2 regions of the Peribacillus sp. R9-11 genome follow, and region 1 is predicted to be linked to the other one. Evidence: riboswitches for the same ligand, from Rfam matches in the RefSeq annotation. Region 1 holds a riboswitch; the other holds the start of a gene.
The links. Region 1 has a riboswitch for preQ1 ahead of RE409_RS02275 (QueT transporter family protein). Riboswitches for the same ligand answer to the same signal wherever they lie in the genome.
Positions count from the first base shown of each region.

Region 2: linked by a shared signal. The riboswitch ahead of queC (7-cyano-7-deazaguanine synthase QueC) and the one ahead of RE409_RS02275 (QueT transporter family protein) in region 1 are both predicted to bind preQ1.

Region 1 is NZ_CP133763.1:461,817-468,819, reverse strand. It holds gene adhP (alcohol dehydrogenase AdhP) at 1-622, opposite strand, end outside; gene RE409_RS02290 (DUF3892 domain-containing protein) at 901-1,197, shown strand; gene RE409_RS02285 (hypothetical protein) at 1,382-2,194, opposite strand; gene RE409_RS02280 (YbaK/EbsC family protein) at 2,458-2,979, opposite strand; PreQ1 riboswitch class I at 3,147-3,191, shown strand; gene RE409_RS02275 (QueT transporter family protein) at 3,198-3,683, shown strand; gene RE409_RS02270 (TVP38/TMEM64 family protein) at 3,805-4,461, shown strand; gene RE409_RS02265 (PAS domain-containing sensor histidine kinase) at 4,577-6,202, shown strand; gene RE409_RS02260 (cadherin-like beta sandwich domain-containing protein) at 6,292-7,003, opposite strand, start outside.
Region 2 is NZ_CP133763.1:4,439,617-4,446,619, forward strand. It holds gene RE409_RS21590 (DUF4260 domain-containing protein) at 1-348, shown strand; gene queE (7-carboxy-7-deazaguanine synthase QueE) at 430-1,158, opposite strand; gene queD (6-carboxytetrahydropterin synthase QueD) at 1,151-1,621, opposite strand; gene queC (7-cyano-7-deazaguanine synthase QueC) at 1,621-2,283, opposite strand; PreQ1 riboswitch class I at 2,342-2,384, opposite strand; gene RE409_RS21610 (methyl-accepting chemotaxis protein) at 2,582-4,261, shown strand; gene RE409_RS21615 (hypothetical protein) at 4,776-4,991, shown strand; gene pgsB (poly-gamma-glutamate synthase PgsB) at 5,784-6,965, shown strand; gene pgsC (poly-gamma-glutamate biosynthesis protein PgsC) at 6,981-7,003, shown strand, end outside.

The DNA of each region.
Region 1 (7,003 bases):
CTAATTCTGTAGCCAGATCAAGCTTATCATCTTGAATATCAACGGCAATGACATTAAAGCCCATAGCTTTCGCGTATTGAAGAGCAACATGACCCAATCCACCAATTCCATAGATTGCTACCCAATCTCCAGGTTTAGCTTCTGACACTTTAAGCGCTTTATAAGTCGTTACACCAGCACAGAAAATCGGTGAAACTTCCGCAAAGTCAAGACCTTCAGGAACCTTGACCACATATTTTGCTGGCGCTTTGCAATATTCCGCATAACCGCCATCCACAGAATATCCTGCATTCAATTGATCCAGGCAAAGCGTTTCCCGTCCAGTCAGACAGTATTCACAATCGCCACATGCCGAATAAAGCCATGGAATCCCAACGCGGTCACCAACCTTTAATGTAGTAACGCCTTCTGCCACCTTCTCAATAATGCCTACTCCCTCATGTCCAGGAATAAGCGGCAGCTTCGGTTTTACCGGCCAATCACCATGTACCGCATGTAAATCGGTATGACACACGCCACATGCTTTAATTTTCACTAATATCTCACCATATTCTAATTCAGGGATTGGTACATCTTTAATCTCAAGCTCTTGATTAAATTCATTGACGACCGCCGCCTTCATTGTCTTAACGTCTTGTATTTTTTTTGCATCCGCAGTACTTGCCCCTTGTTTTACATTCATGATTCATATTCCTCCCTTTTTTAAGTGGATATTTCTCACTTCCACTTATTTATGATGCAAGTGCCATGCCAGAAGAATAAAGCCCGGACAACAGTCTTTTCATAAAAAAATGCCGAAAAGTCGGCCCATTTTGACAAAAATGCGGCTCAATCTGGACGAAACCTGGTTTGTATATTGCTGACCAAATAGCTCACCCTATAAATAGGAGGTGTCCAAGCATGGACCAATTTGAAAAAGCATATGAATCCTACAAACAGCAGGGAACCCCACAAGTAAACCAACATGATACAACTGGAAAAGAAGAAATTATCGCAGTACGAAAAAATGAAGATGACAATATTATTGCCATCAAAACAAATTCTGGGCGGGAGCTTGACTATCCCACCGCTCTTTCGGAAGCTAAGGCAGGCAACCTCGCCAATGTTGATGTCTTCCATAAATATGGCCGTGACATATTGCGGAGTGAGCCCGATGGGGTAAAGGAAAATAACCTGGATGAACTACCGGAGTTCTAACTATTTGAAGAAGCTGCCTCACGTATGGGCAGTTTTTTCTGTCAGGGGGTTAAACAAAAAGGAACCAGCATAGTAGCTGGTTCTCCTTAATTCCAGTTCGTCTTGAGAATGCTTTACAGCTCTGCTTTAAAAATTGCAGAGTTATTTGAAGTATGGTCTACCTAAAACGTCTCTCACCATCATTTTATTTTTCATACCGATAGGATTCAGAGATTTCGAGCAGTTGGCCACAGGATTCCACCACTTCGATGATTTCTATCCAGGACATGTCCAACCCAAGTTCATTAGCATGAGAAATCTTATCCCGTAATTTTCGAATGGCATTCGCATCTTTCTTTCCTTTACTTTTAGAAGGAATTTGGAAGAAGAACCTCAATTCCTGATCTTTATGAATGATATCGAATTTATCACTGATTTGCAGACACTCTATTAAATTGATATCCTCATTTTTATCGATTCTCCTCCTATATAATTCGGTAGCCTTTTCTAAACGATCTCCGCTGATCATTGGATACCAACTGTCATCCCCGAATTTATCCATGATGATATCGCTCATCCTCATTTCCAAAAGGGTAATATATCCAAAAATCAGCATTCTGATTGGAGGCTTTTGAAGGTCAGCGTGGGTAATCAACTTTTTAATTGAATTATTCTCTAACACGAACACCCTCGTTTTATTCTTAAAAATATGAAGAAGTTGAATCAAAGGGGTTGAGTCCGAAACCAATTCTCTTGGTGTAAAACATTTCAAATACTCCGCAATCTTACCTTCACCAAGTTCTTGCCTTTCGATATATCCGATAATTTCCCCTTGATCCTCTACCGCCAATATATCGAAATTCTTTTTTTCCAATTCTTTTTGTATCCCCAGTGCTAAATCGTTTTTATGGCAAAACTCAAGTTCCTGGGCAATGCTCTTAACCGTGATATTTTCTTCATAAAGAGTTTTAAGACTGAGGTAACTGCTATTGTTTTTTTTATAGCTTTCATTGAACATCTTTTACCCTCCACTTACGAACTTTCTGAACGATTTGCCTATGCGCCATGTTGAACAAACCTCCCCTAATTAGACCGTTAATTTACATCTGCGGTCAACTTTTCAGAAGAAAATGGGAGCAAACCTATTCGGAACAAGTTAAAAGCTTATAACTAAAAACCCAGTAATAAAAAGGGAACAGGTAATGTCTCTCGTTATCAACAAATAAAGTCCACCCAAGTGGACTCATTTCCATTCTATGTGGTTCTTTTTGGTACGATAAATCAAAATCCATCAACTGCCTTACCTACTGCTGCTTCCTCATTCTGCTCTTCTTCCCATGCCTTACAAACATCAACCCAATCCTTTGCTCCTGAATATTCAAATAATTCAGCAAGTTTAAGTTCTATTGCAGAGTTCGCACTTCCGCATGCTGGGAATAAAGACTCAAAGCGCTTCATCGACACATCAAGGAAAACATCTAGGTCATTTGCCAACCCAAACGGGCAGACTCCTCCAATGGCATGACCAGTCTGCTCAAGCACATCCTCAGCTGACAGCATTCGTGCCTTGAAACCGAACGTCTGACGAAATTTCTTATTATCCACTTTTGCGTCCCCTGCGGCAACAACCAAAATCGCATGCTCACCTTCCCCCTTAAAGGAAAGAGTCTTAGCAATTCGCGCTGGAATAACACCGATGGTTTCTGCTGCTTCAATCACCGTAGCACTCGATGTTTCGAACTCCATTACATCGCCTTCCCGATTCCATTTTTTAAAATGGCTCTTGACACTCTCGATCGACATATTATATCCACTCCTTTGAAGTACATGTAAAAATAATATCATCCTTTATTGCAATAAATCAAAATCATTGAGACATCCACAGCTTGAAACCTTATTATTTTGAAACCATTCTTTACAAATTGACGAAACAAGCTTACATGGGATACTATTAATCATTGGGCAAACGCCTAACCGTGGTTCGTAACCATCCCACGATAAAAAACTAGGGAGAGATTAAAATGAATGTTCGTACACTTGTGATAAACGGGTTATTGGCTGCCTTGTATGTGGCGGTCTCATTGGTGTTTAAACCAATAGCTTTTGAGATGTTTCAATTTCGTGTACCGGAAATGTTGAATCATCTGATTGTATTCAATAAAAAATATATCTACGGCATAGTGGGCGGCGTTTTCATATCGAATCTGCTCTTTTCGCCGATGGTGCCGTATGATTTGATTTTTGGGGTAGGGCAATCCGTGCTCGCCTTATTGCTTGTCATTTTTGTATCTCGGTTCATAAAAAGCATTAAAGGACGAATGATCGCCACGATTATCTTTTTCACATTCACAATGTTTTTAATTGCAATTGAACTGAACCTTGCCTTTGGCTTACCTTTCTGGTTTAGCTGGATGACCACGGCTGTCGGTGAGTGCGTTGTCCTCTTGATTGGTGCGCCAATCATTTATGGAATGAACAAAAGAATTCAGTTTGAAAAGTGGCTATAAAGGAATCTTTGCGTCGTTAGCCCACTATAATGGAAAAGAGCTGTCTGCTTCATGCGGGAGCTCTTTTTTTCACCATTGAACCTGAAGATGATAAACTATTAGAATGAATGGTGGTGACCTTTTGAAAAAAATACTGACCTTAATCGGTCTACTGGTAATAGTAATATTTATCGTTTCCAATGCAGAATTGTTCACCATGGTTTGGAAAAGTGATTTGGATTCAGTTATAACCATATTGACAGAAAACCTTTTGCTTACTTTTGTTGTGACATTTGTGTTGATGATTGTCCAAAATTCTTTTACCATTATACCCTTAATTTTACTCCTAACCATCAATGTCGCGATATTTGGATTCATATATGGGTACCTATGGAGTTGGGTTACAAGTGTCGTTGCATCAGGATTCATTTTTTATGCAGCCAGGAACTGGTTTCAGGCACCTCTCTTAAAGAAAATGGGCCCAAAATGGAAAGAATCCGTTGTAGAGCATGGCTTTATGTACGTGTTTACCGGAAGGATATTCCCACTCATACCAACAAGTTTAATTAACTTGGCAGCAGGAGTCAGTTCTGTAACCTTCAAGGATTTTTTATTAGCGACCGCACTCGGCAATCTTATATACTTTTTCTTTCTATCCTTAATCCCTTATGGTCTCCTATCTGTGGAAATGAACCAATATACACTAGCTGTACTCGCCTTCCTCTTCTTACTATTTTTCCTTATCTATAAACGCTTTAAGAAGAAAAAGAAAGTAACCTTCTTCAGGAAAAACAGGTGACTGTTAGGGTTCCTGTTTTTTTATTTATGATTCTGCATATATTTTTCTTTGATAGTTTGTTAAAATGTGTATGTATTTTTAACCTTTGAAATGTCGTAAATCAGGGAGAATCTCCATGTCCAAACGCTCCATTTTAGTACTATATATCCTATTTGGGATTCTTACGCTAGTCGTGTTCGACTACTTTTTAACTACTAATATTGAAAACAAAGAGGTCTTTATTCAACTCCAAAGAGCAGAAGGAATTGTTTTTCTTTTATCAATAGGCTTGATTTTATTTCTTTATTTGGCTAAAAGAGAAAAATTCAAGCAATTAAAAGAAGAGGAACAGCGTCGTCGCACGCTCATTAATTCAATGGTAGACTTCGTTAACTTCAAGGATGGAGATGGCCGATGGCTTGAATCCAACACCTTTGGTCTGCAATTATTTCAATTGGAACATGTAGACTATAAGGGGAAAAAAGACAGTGAGCTCGCAGAATACTCCGAATTTTATAAAGAGTCGTTAATCTACTGTGAAATTTCAGATGAAGAAACGTGGATAAAAAAGGAGATTACGCGGTGTGAGGAAATCATCCCGCTACCCAACGGCAATCATAAGACCTTTGATACCATCAAAGTTCCTTTGTTCTTTGAAGATGGTTCCCGAAAAGGATTAGTGGTCATTGGCAGGGATATTTCTGAAAGAGTTGTCGCAGAAAATCAATTATTTGAGAGTGAACAGCGCTATAAATCATTGTTCGAACACAACCCTTATCCGATGCTGATGCTTGATTTAACCGGAATAATTACCACCGTCAATCCAAGGTTTGAAACAGTTACAGGCTTTCATCAAGAAGAAATCCAAGGTGCCTCTTTTATTGAGTTAAACTTTTCCGCAGAAGATGAAGAACTGATTCGTACATCCTGTCAATACGTCGTCGAAAACCAAAAGGGGATAAAAAAAGGAAAAGATATAGAGTTTCTCACGAAATACGGGGAGTCTCTTTTACTTTCATGTACATTTGTCCCGATGCTTATTGGAAATGAATTAGTCGGAATTATTACCTATGCTAAAGATGTAACTCAAATCCGAGAAACGGAAGCACGCTTAAGAAGAACCGAAAAGTTGTCAATAGTCGGTGAACTTGCTGCCAGTGTAGCACACGAAGTACGTAACCCATTAACTTCTTTAAAAGGATTCGTCCAGTTACTTAAAAAGAGCGACCACCCCTTTGAACAATACTACACTATTATGCTCAGTGAATTAGACCGAATCAATCTGATTGTAAGCGAATTACTTGTTCTTGCAAAACCTCAGGAACTCCCATTCAGTAAACACCAAATTATTGGACTGATGGATGAAGTCAAAACCTTGCTTAAACCAGAGGCAGACTCATATTCTACAAAAATATCGATAGATGTAAAAAATGAAATCCCGCTTCTTTCATGTGAGGCAAATCAGCTCAAACAAGTTTTTATAAACATGATTAAGAACTCTATGGAGGCCTCCGCCGATCACATTTGGATTGATTTTGAGCAAATAGACAATACCCTTTCCATAACCATCAGGGATAATGGAAGTGGAATCGAAAAAAATCGTTTGAAACATCTAGGAGAACCTTTTTATTCATCTAAAGAAAGAGGAACGGGTCTAGGATTGACCGTTAGCTGCCGAATTATTGAGGCGCACAGAGGAAAGGTTCGTTTTAACAGCGAGCTAAATCATGGAACCGAAGTCAAAATTGTTTTACCAATATAAATTTCAGGACAAGCCTATTAAATCTTGTCCTTTTTTTGTAGTCTAAAAAAAGACCCCTTCAAATTTTTTGAAACAGTCCCTTGGTAATATTAAAAAAGAGAGAGAACGAATTTCTTTATTTTCCCCAAAAATGAGATGGATTCTGTTGATTGATTATCCATCGGCATCATCTGGCTACCTCTGTTATTGGATTTAAGGTTTTCCGATTTACTAGATGTACTCATTTGTTTTGCTCCAACTACTGCCTCTTTTTCAGTTTTGGCATCATCTACAGTTTCTTCCTCATCCATGTCTACATCGATATCTTTATCGAAAACAAGGACGTAGGTACGTCGTGCTCCATCTTTTGAGACTGTAACTGAAATTGCAGTCTTAGCTTTATTCTTAATCGTTACGGTTTTACTGCTTTCACCGTCATATTTTAACGTAGCTCCACTTGCGCTAGCTATAGCTTCAATTTGGACTGAGGTAATATCCTTATCGACTTCGATATGATATGTATGCTCATCAGAATCAAAAGATTTGTTCCACGTTCCTTTTGATACTGTCAAAGTGTTCAACACTGGTGTGGTATTGCCTTCCTCACCTACGGACCCAGCTGAAATTGCCTTTTTAACAGAATCCGATAAGGGTTTTTGTGTGGAAATGCTTGCAATCTGCTGTGCTTTAGGTGCTTGGCTACTTAGCACTTGACCTTTGGATAAATCCGAAGGAGTTGATGATGGTTTGTCACCGTTATCGGAGGAAGGTTGAGTTTTACTTGTTCCCGTTGAAGATTCCTTTTTAGCTTCATCTCCTTTA
Region 2 (7,003 bases), 1.7 Mb from region 1:
ATGGTGAAAAAATTAATACATTCTGAAGGGCTTATAGTTCTTATAGCGATAATTTATATCTATTCAATAAATGAATTTAGCTGGTTGATTTTCCTTTTATTACTATTAACACCTGACATTTCTATGTTAGCCTATCTAATCAATAATCAAATTGGTGCCAAGGTTTATAACTTGTTTCATACTTATACAATATCAATACTCATCATTTTACTAGCTGTTTCTCTAAACCAGGATACAATTTTAATGGTAGGTTTAATTTGGACGGCTCATATTGGAATGGATCGTTTTTTAGGATATGGCCTTAAATACACAACGGCTTTCAAGGCTACACACATTCAGGAGGTATAATAGTGGTATTTAGTTTATTGTCCGCATAAAAAAAGCAGTGTGATTGATCTTGCGCATCACACTGCTTCTTACTCTCTTCCTTTACACTCCCCGCTTATTTCCCCATATATACGTATGCAGCTGCGGCAGCACTTTCACATTTCTAAGTTCATCATCAGCTATTACTTTATCAATTAGCTTTTCATATTTTTTCAAAAGTCCGCTAATCAGCTGCTGATCATTAGCCGTCCTGCTGTCATCATTGCCAACCTGCAAATAAAAAGGAATATCCGGGTACCGGAAATGTACGTTTTTCGCATACTGATAATCTTCATCATCAAAGATTACAACCTTCAACGAGACATGATTATCGGGATGTCGATTGGCAAGATTAGATATTATTCGATCAAGCACCTCAAAGTCCGTGTTCATCCTAGAACTCGGTGGCTTAGGTGAAATAGTCAGTTCATCAATATCGAGAAACCAATCCTGCCAACGGCTTCCCTGTGTTTCCACGCCGGTTTTCATTCCATTATCTTTTAAAATTGCTATCAAGCCATCTAGATTTTTCAGCAGTGCTGGATTTCCACCTGATATTGTAACGAAGGAAAAGCCCTCACCGCCAATTCGCTTCAGCTCATCCCATATATCTTCGGCAGTCATTTGAACTGTATCTTCCTTACCAGTCCCGTCCCAAGTAAACGCGGAATCACACCAGGCACAAGAATAATCGCATCCTGCCGTCCGAACAAACATGGTCTTTTGTCCGATGACCATGCCCTCCCCTTGTATTGTCGGGCCGAAGATTTCCATAACAGGCAGCTTACTCACTTTCCATCCACTCCCGTCTAGCTTCAGCATAACTCGTCGGCGTTTCATATAGACGAACAAATTCGACTCTAGCACCCTCATAATTCTTGGTTAAAAGGGCTTCGGCCATTTTTTCATAAATCCAGACAACCATATTTTCAGCTGTTGTATTCATGAGCGGCAATGTTTCATTCAAATAACGATGATCAAGGTGTATTTCAATCTCATTTTTCCAAATTTCTTTGATGTCACCAAAATCTATCATCAAACCGCGTGAATCCGTATATCCGCTCAATCCGAAAATGACCCTATACGTGTGGCCATGCAAGTTCTTGCATTTGCCTTCATAGTCATGAAGATGGTGCGCGGCATCAAAGGTGAATTCCTTGCTGACCATGACCCGCTTACTTGAGTAGTTTAATTGATTCCGCTGAATATCTTTATCTATTTTTTGAAGCTTATCCACGATAGTAAAACCGTACATTATTTAAGCACCTGCCGTCTGCTTACATAGTCATCCAACCCTTTTTTCCGAAGCTTACATGCCGGACACTCACCACAGCCGTCGGATATAATCCCGTTATAACAAGTCAGAGTCTTCTCACGGACGAAATCAAATGCGCCAAGCTGATCCGCAAGCTCCCATGTTTCCTCTTTATTCAGCCACATAAGCGGCGTATCAATCACAAATGACTGGTCCATCGACAAATTCAAGGTCACGTTCAACGATTTAATGAATACATCGCGACAGTCTGGATATCCGCTGAAATCCGTCTCGCAGACACCAGTGACAATATGCTTAGCCCCAATTTGGCTTGCCAATACACCGGCAAACGAAAGGAACAGCAAATTCCGCCCTGGTACAAACGTTGACGGCAGTTCCCCGTCTTCTCCGTCCTCTACTGCGATATCACTTCGCGTTAACGCATTCGGCGCTAGTTGGTTCAACAGCGACATATCCAGAATATGATGGGTAATGCCCAGTTCCTTAGCAATCTTTTGCGCGCATTCGATTTCCAAGCTGTGCCGCTGATTATAATCAAACGTAACCGCTTCTACTTTCTCAAATCGCTCCATTGCCCAGAACAAACACGTCGTACTATCCTGTCCCCCGCTAAACACAACCACTGCCTTTTCCTTCTTCATCATTTCTATAAAACTCCTTTTTACGGAAAAAAACAGCACCCTAAGAATAGAGTACTGTTTCTCCTTAGTTTTTTTGAGAGGGTAGCTAGAACCTCTTCCGCCTAGCGGAATATTATAATTTTCCAAATTAATAGTAACTTGAATATGAAAAGAAATCAAGAAGTTTATATCAAACTGATTATAAGACCGAATGGTAAAGTTTGTTATACAACATATCTTCCCTTACCTCCTTAAATATCCTATTATTTTTCCGATAAAAAAGGGTAAACAAAAAATATAGCAAAAGGGGTCCATTAACGTGAGAAGTATTAAAGGAAAGATATTGGTGGCATTTTCACTCATTATATCTTTGTGTATCATCTTAGGAGCATTTAATATCTATAGTAGCAATAAGTCACTTGTGCATTCCAAAGATATTATTAAACATGAATTACCGGTTCTTATTGATGAAGAACAACTACTCAATAATCTTGCACAAAGAAGCGCACTCGCGAGAGGCTATATTCTATTTGGCGACGAAAGTAATAAAGAGAGGTTCTTAAAATATACCGAAGAAAGCAAAGTCATTCAGGAGGATCTTTTATCCCTAAGTGATTCTGACAAAATGAAGGAATTGATTCAGAAAAGCGTGGATTGGAGAACGATTATTATTGACCGCGTATTTACACAATATGATCAAGGAAATGAAGAACGCGCTAAAGAAATACTAAAGGATGAAGTTGCACCAATAAGCAATGAATTGATGGATGGGTTTAGGGAGCTAGCTTCCGAACGCGAGAAATCAATTGTCGCTTCCGGAGAAATCGTCATCGCAAGTGGAGAATCAGTTAAAACGACTAGTATCATTATATCCATTGCCGCTGTCATCATAGGCCTTCTGCTTGCGCTTGTAACAGCCAATATTATTACAAAACCTCTCCTTAAAATTAGGGACAGAATGAAAGTAGTGGCGAAAGGTGAGCTGAACCATGAACCTTTAGAGCAAAAGTCAAATGATGAAATTGGAGAATTAACTCTGTCCTCCAACCAGATGCAGAAAAACCTTAGTGATACTATCGAAAAAATGCTAGTTGTATCTGAATCCGTTTCGAACCAAAGCGAAGACTTAACTCAATCAGCAAATGAGGTCCAACAAGGCAGCAGACAGATTGCGACTACCATGTTCGAGCTATCGGAAGGTTCAGAGTCTCAAGCCCACCGAGCAGCTGATATGGTCCATATGATGGAAGAGTTCACCAGAAAGATCCAGCAGGCCTATTCTTGCGGGGAAGAAGTTTCCCAAAGCTCCACCGAGATTCTATCCTTGACCAAGGAAGGAATCATATTAATGCGTAACTCGGTCCAACAAATGAAAATGATTGATGAGATTGTCAAAAATGCTGTCGAACAAGTGAAAGGACTTGACTCACAATCAAAGGAAATCTCACAGCTTGTACAGGTCATCAAGGATATTTCCAATCAAACCAATTTATTGGCCTTAAATGCGGCTATAGAAGCTGCACGAGCCGGCGAACATGGAAAGGGCTTCGCCGTCGTTGCAGAAGAAGTACGAAAACTCGCAGAAGAGGTCACACATTCAGTTGGGGATATCACAAATATTGTCACAGCTATCCAAACTGGTTCAAAAACCGTCGTCCACTCTTTAGAAGATGGATACACACAGGTAGATGCAGGTACGAGACAGATTACCCTCACCGGCCAAACATTTGAAACAATTAATAATTCAGTCGGGAACATGGGTACAAAAGTACAGCATATTACAAATGACTTAAACTATATCACTACCAATAGTATAAAAATCAATCAAGCTATCGAAGACATCGCAGCCGTGTCTGAAGAGTCTGCGGCAGGTATTGAACAAGTCTCCGCCTCCGCCCAGCAATCCAGCTCTTCGATGGATGAAATCACTAATCATGCCCGTGAGCTCGCCTCTGCTGCTGAGCAGCTAACTGACCAGGTTAAAAAGTTCCAATTATGATACTAGCAATTTCCTGCGTGTTGCACGCGGGAAATTGCTTTTTTTCTTTTCTTTTCCCACCTTCTATTTCCCTAATGTCTCTTTTATAGATTGTGTTTCGTTTTCGTTAATTTGGGGAATATATTACTAGACACATTAATAAAAAACAAATGGATTCAGGCACGTATCAAAAAACATTTTGATTTATTTTCAGAATATTTAGTGTATAATATATATAACTACAGGAATATTTTTTTACCACTAAAATTAATAGTATCATCTACTTCCACTCACCTACTTACTGGCAAGTTCCAGTATCAAACGCTCATGATCCAAGCATCCATTTCAACCAATTGCATAGGAACTTCTTCTCAAGAAGGTTCTTTAGTATTATTCTTTCAAGAGTGAATAAAACACAACCAAATAACTAATAAAACGTACTTTTCTCTCCATTATTGTAAAAAAGGGCTAAGTTTCACCAAACCTATGTTACTATTAAACTAAGACTTTTTTAACCCAAAAAGGAGGAATTCATATGAAACGTTTTTTCAAATTCATAGCAGAGTTTAACGAACGGAAAGCCCTAGAACGAGAAACGGACGAGTTCTTTCGCAAAGAATACGAAAATTATATGAAGATGAATTCTGAAAAACAAGGAAAAAAAGCGAGATTAGCTCCTAAGCTTTATGTTATTGATGGTGGTAAAAAGGACTCCAATCCTGAGATTTCTGACAGAAAGAAATCCAGTTAACCTTAATTAATCCAGAATCAGCTACTTTCGTCGTGGCTCCTTTCCCACAAATTACGAATACTCCATAACTAGCGGAGATTTCTTACCCATTCTATTATTCTAAAAAATACAAACGGAAAGCTCAGATATCCTTCTGAGCTTTTTTTCTTTTCATTCTTCTATTTACACTATATTAATAGAAGAAACTAGGCATTTTTCCAAAAAAATTTGCTTGAATTTAGTTTATTTCATTTCAAAGAAAGAAGTCACACTATAGCCCCATGGGTATTTCTCATCTAAAAAACCGAAAATCATAAAAAAAAGAGGGGTGTTCTTTTACTCATCTTTGTTCATATTCAAAAGAGTACAACTATTTGAGTCGATAGATGCAATCTCTTACATAGAATGACAAATGCATGATTATTGTTACGTAGAAGTCAAATAAATGGGTATAAACAATTATTAAACTGTAATAAACCTCACTTTCAGAAACAATTAATTATACAAATATAGCCATTAAGAATTGGGTTCAAATACTCACGAAACTATTTTTATGCTATTCAAAATGAGTATTTATTTACACTTTCCATATTTTAGTGTAAATAAACCAAGGTTTTACTGGATTTTCACCCATATCTTTGGTCTCATAAAACATTTAATCATTTAGATACTATTACACTTATATATACATTTATTTGTAAAATACAATAATAACTATATTGCGATAGAATTTTTGACCCTTGCTTCTTAAGTTTAAAATCATGTAGTGTGTATTCAGTAATTCAAATATTTGAAAAAAAGAGAGGTTAAAAAATGGCACCAATATTTATTTGTGCGATCTTTTTGCTTGGCTATGGCATTTTCGAACAAAAACGCCATCAGAAGCGTCTCGACTCCATCCCGGTACGTGTGAATGTGAATGGGATTCGAGGGAAATCGACTGTAACGCGTCTAATTACAGGTGTGATTCAGGAAGCTAAGTACAAAACAGTAGGTAAAACAACCGGAACATCAGCAAGAATGATCTATTGGTTTACGGACAAAGAAAAACCGATTAAACGCCGTCCAGAGGGACCGAATATTGGAGAGCAACGCCGTGTAGTTAAAGAAGTTGCCGATTTAGGAACAGAAGCACTAGTTTGTGAATGTATGGCTGTACAGCCTGACTATCAACTAATCTTCCAAAATAAAATGATTCAAGCCAACATCGGAGTTATCGTAAATGTACTAGAGGATCATATGGATGTCATGGGACCAACATTGGATGAGGTTGCACAAGCCTTTACAGCAACTATTCCCTATAATGGGCATTTAATAACCATCGAAAGTGAATATTTGGAATTTTTCAAACAAATTGCAAAGAAACGTAATTCGAAAGTAATTGTTGCTGATAATTCAAAAATTTCGGAAGACTTTTTACGCGAATTCGACTATATGGTATTCCCGGATAACGCATCCCTTGCTTTGGCCGTTGCAGAAGCATTGGGCATTGATGAAAAAACGGCTTTCCGTGGCATGTTAAATGCACATCCGGATCCAGGTGCCATGCGTATCACTAAATTCGGAGACCCAATTCAGCCAACGTTCTTTGTAAATGGCTTTGCCGCAAATGACGCTTCGTCGACGTTAAACATCTGGGAACGTGTAAGTACCTTTGGATACAGCACAGAAGCTCCTATCGTCATAATGAACTGCCGTGCTGACCGTGTGGACCGTACAGAGCAGTTTGCAAGAGATGTATTGCCTTACATTAAATCTGAAATCGTCATTGCCATTGGTGAAACTACATCACCGATAACCCGGGTATTTGAGCAAGGTAAATTAGATACAAAAGAGTATTGGGATTTAGAAAACTGGTCAACTGAAGAAATCGTAGCCCGTCTCCGCCCATTAATGAAAAACCGAATCGTATACGGTGTCGGTAACATTCATGGTGCAGCAGAACCATTAATTGAAGCATTTATGAAATCTAAAACGAAGCAAAAAGCGAGTTAAGTAGGAGGAACCTTAATGTTTGGATCGGATTTATATGT